Regions from separate parts of the Streptomyces sp. NPDC017890 genome, predicted to be linked through region 1. Evidence: riboswitches for the same ligand, from Rfam matches in the RefSeq annotation. Region 1 holds a riboswitch; the other holds the start of a gene.

The links. Region 1 has a riboswitch for glycine ahead of gcvP (aminomethyl-transferring glycine dehydrogenase). Riboswitches for the same ligand answer to the same signal wherever they lie in the genome.
Region 2: it holds a riboswitch for glycine, as region 1 does, so the genes downstream of both, gcvT (glycine cleavage system aminomethyltransferase GcvT) here and gcvP (aminomethyl-transferring glycine dehydrogenase) in region 1, are expected to answer to the same signal.

The regions. Positions count from the first base shown of each region.
Region 1 is NZ_JBIRHU010000017.1:9,585-12,983, reverse strand. Features, by position in the region: gene gcvP (aminomethyl-transferring glycine dehydrogenase) at 1-1,446, opposite strand, end outside; glycine riboswitch at 1,624-1,719, opposite strand; gene ACH4F2_RS22390 (PRC-barrel domain-containing protein) at 1,857-2,234, shown strand; gene ACH4F2_RS22385 (DNA polymerase IV) at 2,456-3,399, opposite strand, start outside.
Region 2 is NZ_JBIRHU010000010.1:230,857-234,255, reverse strand. Features, by position in the region: gene gcvH (glycine cleavage system protein GcvH) at 3-380, opposite strand; gene gcvT (glycine cleavage system aminomethyltransferase GcvT) at 533-1,666, opposite strand; glycine riboswitch at 1,823-1,917, opposite strand; gene ACH4F2_RS15810 (AAA family ATPase) at 2,098-2,766, shown strand; gene ACH4F2_RS15805 (enhanced serine sensitivity protein SseB) at 2,846-3,399, shown strand, end outside.

The DNA.
Region 1 (3,399 bases):
CTGGTGGAAGACGGGGTGGGTCAGGAAGTCGTCGGTGCGCAGCAGCGCCTCGGGCAGCGCCTCCTCGGTCGCCGCGTCCAGCGCCTCGATGTCGCCCTCGACGCCGAAGGCGCTCCACACGCCACCGGCCTGGGCGCGCGTGGTGGTCTCGTCGCAGGCGAACGACACGTGGTCGGCGTCGACGAGCCGCAGGTTGATGCCGTTCTCACGGGCGGCGTGGACGACTTCAAAAGCCCGGCCGGGTACGCGGGCGGTGACCGTGTCGAAGTAGGCGCCGTGCACGATCTCGACGCCGCCGGCCGCGAGACCCGCGGCGATGACCGTGGCGTACCGGTGGGTGCGCCGCGCGATGGCCCGCAGCCCCTCCGGGCCGTGGTAGACGGCGTACATGCCGGCCATGACGGCGAGCAGCACCTGCGCGGTGCAGATGTTGCTGGTCGCCTTCTCGCGGCGGATGTGCTGCTCGCGGGTCTGCAGGGCGAGGCGATAGGCCTTGTTGCCGTCGGCGTCCACGGAGACGCCGACCAGGCGGCCGGGCAGGCTGCGCGCGAACTTCTCGTGCACGGCCATGTAACCGGCGTGCGGCCCGCCGAAGCCCATCGGCACACCGAGGCGCTGCGTCGTACCGATGGCGATGTCCGCGCCCAGCTCGCCGGGCGAGGTGAGCAGCGCGAGGGCGAGCAGGTCGGCGGCGACGGTGACGAGCGCGCCGAGCTCGTGCGCCCGGTCGACGACCGGCTTGATGTCGCGCACGGCCCCGGAGGCGCCCGGGTACTGGATCAGGACGCCGTTGATCTCCCGCTCGGCGACCTCGGCGGGGATGCCCTCGCTCAGATCGGCGACGACGACCTCGACGCCGGTCGGTTCCGCACGGGTCTGTATCACGGCGATGGTCTGCGGCAGCGCGTCCGCGTCGACCAGGAAGAGACCCTTCTTGTTCTTGCCCACGCGCCGGGAGAGCGCCATCGCCTCGGCGGCCGCGGTGCCCTCGTCGAGCAGCGAGGCACCGGAGGTGGGCAGGCCGGTGAGCTCGGCCACCATGGTCTGGAAGTTCAGCAGCGCCTCGAGCCGGCCCTGGGAGATCTCCGGCTGGTACGGCGTGTACGCGGTGTACCAGGCCGGGTTCTCCATGACGTTGCGCAGGATGACCGGCGGGGTGAAGGTGCCGTAGTAGCCGAGGCCGATCATGGAGTCGAGGACCTGGTTGCGGTCGGCCAGCGAGCGCAGCTCGGCCAGCACCTCGGCCTCGGAGCGCGCGCCGGGCAGGTCCAGCGCGTCGGCGTTCTTGATCACATCCGGCACCGCGGCGGCCGTCAGCTCGTCGAGCGAACCGTAACCGACGTGCGCGAGCATCTTGGCCCGGGCCTCTTGGTCGGGGCCGATGTGGCGCTGCTCGAACGGCGCTGCCTGTTCGAGCTCGGAGAGCGGAGTGCGGTGGACGGTCATTGCGGAGGCCTCCTGGTCTGACGACCTTCGAGGGGCACCACGGCGCGGGTACCCGGACGGCCTCCCCCTCTGTCATCTCGACCTGAGAGCTTCACCGGGTGGGCCCGAGGGCTCTCCCGGCTTTCACCGTCGGTGAGAGCGGAAGCCGTTGACACCCGCCCTGCTTTCCAGAGTGACCTCGTCCGAGCGGTACGTGAGCCTGAGAGATTCCGGGGAGGATTTGCTCCTTCGGCGCCTCCGATGGTGTCCGGAGGACTCTCCCGCACGGGGTCAGCAGCCGTTTGCCAGCGTACCAGCGAGGTCGACGCCCGAACTTCGAGTGGCCGACCGGCCACATGTGCTCTTTTGTAGTACTTACGGATGATTCGGCGGCTGGTGTGCGAGCCCAGTGCGACCCAATGGAGGGCCCCGTGCGTACCGACATCGACCCGCGCAATCTGATCGGCCGCAAGGCGTTCGACCGCAACGGCACCCGGATCGGGACTGTCGACGAGGTCTATCTCGACGACGCCACCGGGGTCCCCGAGTGGGCCGCCATACGCACCGGCCTCTTCAGCAGGGACGCCTTCGTGCCCCTGGAGCCGAGCGAGCTGGTCGAGGGCACCCTGCACGTGCCCTTCGACCGGGCTCTGATCAAGGAGGCCCCCGACTTCGGCGTCGGCCGCCATCTCTCTCCGGAACAGGAGCTCCAGCTCTACCACCACTACGGTCTCGACGTCGCCGCCCCTGACCCGCTCCCCGACCACGACTTCGGCAAGCTGGCGGGCCAGGGCAAGGAGGAGAGCTGACCGTCCGGTCCAACGGCACCTGCCCGCACGGGCCTGTCCGGCAGACCACGGCGCCGGCGCGGCCCCGCTCGCCCTCTCCACCGCCCGAAGGCCACGGAGCAGTACCCCGGCCCAGCGGCCCTGCCGACGGCCGTCGACAGGGCCGCTCCCGTCGCTCTCATCCGTCACTCCGGCCGGACCCTTCGGAGCCCGCTCATCGACACTGATCAGGCGCCGTCACCTCAGGCCTGGCCGAGAGCGCGATGCGCGGGCCCCGCCGGGTCGGCCTCCACGCTCGCCGTCCCGGGCGCCCCGGGTCTTCGCGGCGCGGTCGGGACCAGCGGCAGCGGATCCGCCGGTGTCAGTTCCGGGTCGTCCACCGGGAAGGTCCGTACCCGGCCGGTCCGGGAGTACGGCGTCTCGAACCGCACGGTGACCCGCCCCAGTCCGCTGCCCTGCACCCACCCGTGCCCGTACTCCGTGTGCCGCACGTCGTGCCCCGACGGCCACCGGCGCTCGGTGGGGGCCGGCCGGTGCTCCTCGGCGGGCTCGGTGTCGGGTTCCTCGACGAGCTCGTCGGCCCGGTCCCCCGCCGCCTGCGCGAACAGGTCCTCCTGCGTGTAGTCGGCGAGTCCGCTGACGCCGACCCCGAGCAGCCGCACGCCGCCCGTGGTGTCCACCGAGTCCAGCAGCCGGGCCGCGGCCTCCCGCACCACTCCCGGGTCGTCCGTGGGCCCGCGGAGCGTCTCGGAGCGCGTCAGCGTGGAGAAGTCGTACCTGCGTACCTTGAGCACGATGGTCCGCCCGGACAGCCCGGAACCACGCAGCCGCCGTACGCACCGGTCGGCCAGCCGCCCGACTTCCACACCGACCCGCAGCCGGTCGTGGATGTCCACGTCGTAGGTGTCCTCGACGGACACCGACTTGGTCTCCCGCTCGGCCACCACGGGCCGCTCGTCACGGGCCAGGGCCATGGCGTACAGGGCGTGCCCGTGCGCCTTGCCCAGCAGCCGTACGAGCTCGTCCTCCCCCGCCTCGGCGATCTCGCCGACCGTGGTGATCCCGGCCCGCCGCAGGTGGTCTCCCGTGGCCGGTCCCACACCGGGCAGCGTCCGTACCGTCATCGGCTCCAGCATCGCCCGCTCGGTCCCCGGCGGGATCAGGACCAGCCCGTCGGGTTTGGCCT
Region 2 (3,399 bases), on a different contig from region 1:
CCTCAGCCGGCGGTGAAGGCGGTGTACTCGTCGGCGGAGAGCAGGTCGGCCGGCTCCTCCGCGACGCGCACCTTGAACAGCCAGCCGCCCTCGAAGGGCGCGGAGTTCACCAGCGACGGGTCGTTGACGACGTCCTCGTTGACCTCGGTGATCTCGCCGGATACGGGGGAGTACAGGTCGGAGACCGACTTGGTCGACTCCAGTTCGCCGCAGGTCTCGCCCGCGGACACGGTGGCACCGACCTCGGGGAGCTGGACGAAGACGACGTCACCGAGCGCGTTGGCCGCGTGCTCCGTGATGCCGACCGTCGAGGCGCCGTCCTCGGCGCCCGACAGCCACTCGTGCTCCTTGCTGTAGCGCAGCTGCTGGGGGTTGCTCATGGCCTGGATTCTCCTGTACGCGAGGGTGTGCTGATGAAGGGGGGCTGCTGAGGGAGGGGCTGCTGGAACCGCTGTTGCAGCCGCTGCTGGAACCGCTGGTGAGCAGCGAGGACGCGCGCGGGGCGACGAGGGCCCCGCGGTCCGCCCAGTGTCTACTTCCGGCGCTTGTAGAACGGCAGCGCCACGACCTCGTACGGCTCGTGACTGCCCCGGATGTCCACGCCGACACCCGCGGTGCCCGGCGCCGCGTGCGCCGGGTCGACGTAAGCCATGGCGATCGGCTTGCCCAGCGTCGGGGACGGCGCCCCGGAGGTGACCTCGCCGACGACCTCGCCGCCGGCGACGACCTGGTACCCGGCGCGCGGCACCCGGCGGCCCTCGGCGACCAGGCCGACCAGGACGCGGGGCGGCTTCTGCTCGGCCCGCGAAGCGGCCTCGGTCAGCGCGGCGCGCCCGACGAAGTCGCCCTCCTTCTCGAACTTCACCACCCGGCCGAGCCCGGCGTCGAAGGGCGTCAGCGCGGTCGTCAGCTCGTGCCCGTACAGCGGCATGCCCGCCTCCAGGCGGAGCGTGTCCCGGCAGGACAGACCGCACGGGACCAGCCCGGCGCCCTCGCCCGCCCGGGTCAGCGCCTGCCACAGCTCCACGGCGTGCTCCGGCTTCACGAAGAGCTCGAAGCCGTCCTCGCCGGTGTAGCCGGTGCGCGCGATCAGCGCCGGGACGCCCGCGACCGTGCCGGGCAGGCCGGCGTAGTACTTCAGGCCGTCCAGGTCGGCGTCGGTCAGCGACGCGAGGATCCCCGCGGACTCGGGGCCCTGCACGGCGAGCAGCGCGTAGGCGTCGCGGTCGTCGCGGACCTCGGCGTCGAAACCGGCGGCCCGCTCGGTCAGCGCGTCCAGCACCACCTGGGCGTTGGAGGCGTTGGCGACGACCATGTAGTGGGAAGACCCGGCTTCGGCTTCGGTGAGCCGGTAGACGATCAGGTCGTCCAGGATGCCGCCGTCCTCGCGGCAGATCATGGTGTAGCGGGCGCGGCCCGGCTTCACACTGCCGATGTTGCCGACCAGCGCGAAGTTCAGCAGTTCGGCGGCGTGCGGACCGGTGACCGTGATCTCACCCATGTGCGAGAGGTCGAAGAGCCCGGCCCGGGTGCGCACCGCGACGTGCTCGTCCCGCTCGGAGCCGTAGCGCAGGGGCATGTCCCAGCCGGCGAAGTCGGTCATCGTCGCGCCCAGCGCGCGATGCGTGGCATCGAGCGCGGTACGGCGGAGTTCGGTACTGCTCATCGGTCGTTCGTCTCCCAGGACAGGACGTGGCGAGGTCGGTCCTCCCCATCTGTCATCGGAACCTGAGAGGTTCGCCACGACCACCGGAGCGCGGCGGCCAGGACTTGCACCTTGGGTGGGGCAGCCGTCGAACGGCGGCCCGCTTTTCAGATGTGCCTCGCCCGCGCGGTAACGGGGCCTGAGAGATTCAAGGGAGGGACTTGCTCCTTCGGCGCCCCGGCGACGACCGGGGACTCTCCCGCGCGGATTCAAACGGCCGGTATGCAGTTGGCGCCGCCATCATTGCACGCCCCGCCCGTTCGTGGGCAGGCCGCTGTCTGTAACCGGCTTGTGGCAGTAAGCGCACGAAAACGCGAGACCTGCGCATTACCTTCTCTTTACACTCGACGGGGATGAGAACTCGTGAACCGCCCCAGGGGAGGACGATCACGGTGAACAGGACCACGGCGTACGCCACGACCTCGGGTCTCGCGCTGCCCGAGCAGCCCGTCGCCCCGGCAGCCCGGGCGTGCGCCGAACTGCCCGCAGCCGTCGTCCGCGACCTGCGGGACCGGGGCGGCCGCAGCCCGCACGCCCTGCTCTTCGGACCCCGGGACCTGGTGGTGATCACCGGCCTGCCCGGCAGCGGCAAGTCCACGCTGATGAAGCGCACCGTGCGCGGACCGCGCATCGACTCCCAGGACACCCGGGACCGCTGGGACCACCGCATGCCGCGCTATGTGCCGTACGGGCTCTACCGCCCCCTCGTCCGCCTCTCCCACTACGCCGGACTGCGCAGAGCGCTGCGCTCCGGCAAGGGCGTCGTCGTGCACGACTGCGGCACCCAGGCCTGGGTGCGCGGCTGGCTGGCCCGCGAGGCCCGCCGCCGCGGGGGCACCCTGCACCTGCTGCTGCTCGACGTGGAGGCCGACGAGGCCCTGGCCGGCCAGCGCGAGCGCGGCCGGGGCGTGACGCGGTACGCCTTCCTGCGGCACCGCGCGGCCAACACCCGCCTGCTGCGCGCGGTGACCGAGGGCACCCTGCCGGCCGGCTGCACCTCGGCGATCCTCCTGGACCGGGCGGCGGCGAACAGGCTCCGCCGGATCGCCTTCACGGGGTGACGCACCGTAGGGCCGCGGAGCCGAACGGGTTAGCCTTTCCCGTCACAGCAGCGGTACCAGTCAGGCGGTAGGCGGACAGATGGACTTCCCGGCACAGGCGCACCACCCGCACGGCGGGTGGCCCGGCAACGAACTGGAGGAGGTGCTGTCCGCCTCCCTCGGCGTGCCGGGCGCCGGCGGCCGGATCGTGGAGGTGCTCGGCCGGAGCTTCGTGTGGATCCCCCTGCCGAACGGCGGCGGCCCGCACAACGGCCCCCTCGACCTGCCCTCCCTGGAGGTCGACGGCCAGGCCTACGTACCGGTGTTCAGCTCCGAGGAGCAGCTCCGCCAGGTCGCCGGCGCGCAGATGGCGTACACCATCGCCCCCGCGGCGGAGTTCGCCCGCGGCCTGCCCCCGCAGGTCGGCATCGCCGTGAACCCGGACGGCGTGGTCGGCATCCCGCTGCCGCCGCCGGCCGTGGCCGAGCTGTGCCGGGCCGGCCGCACCCCGCTGGACGGGCCCGCGTCCGGCGGCCGGGTCCGCCTCTTCGAGCCGGACTGGCAGGACGACCCGGTGGACTTCCTGGCCGCGGCCTCCGCCGAGTTCGCCGCCGTCGGCGTCGTGCGCACCGCCCGCCGCTGTCTGGCCGCCAT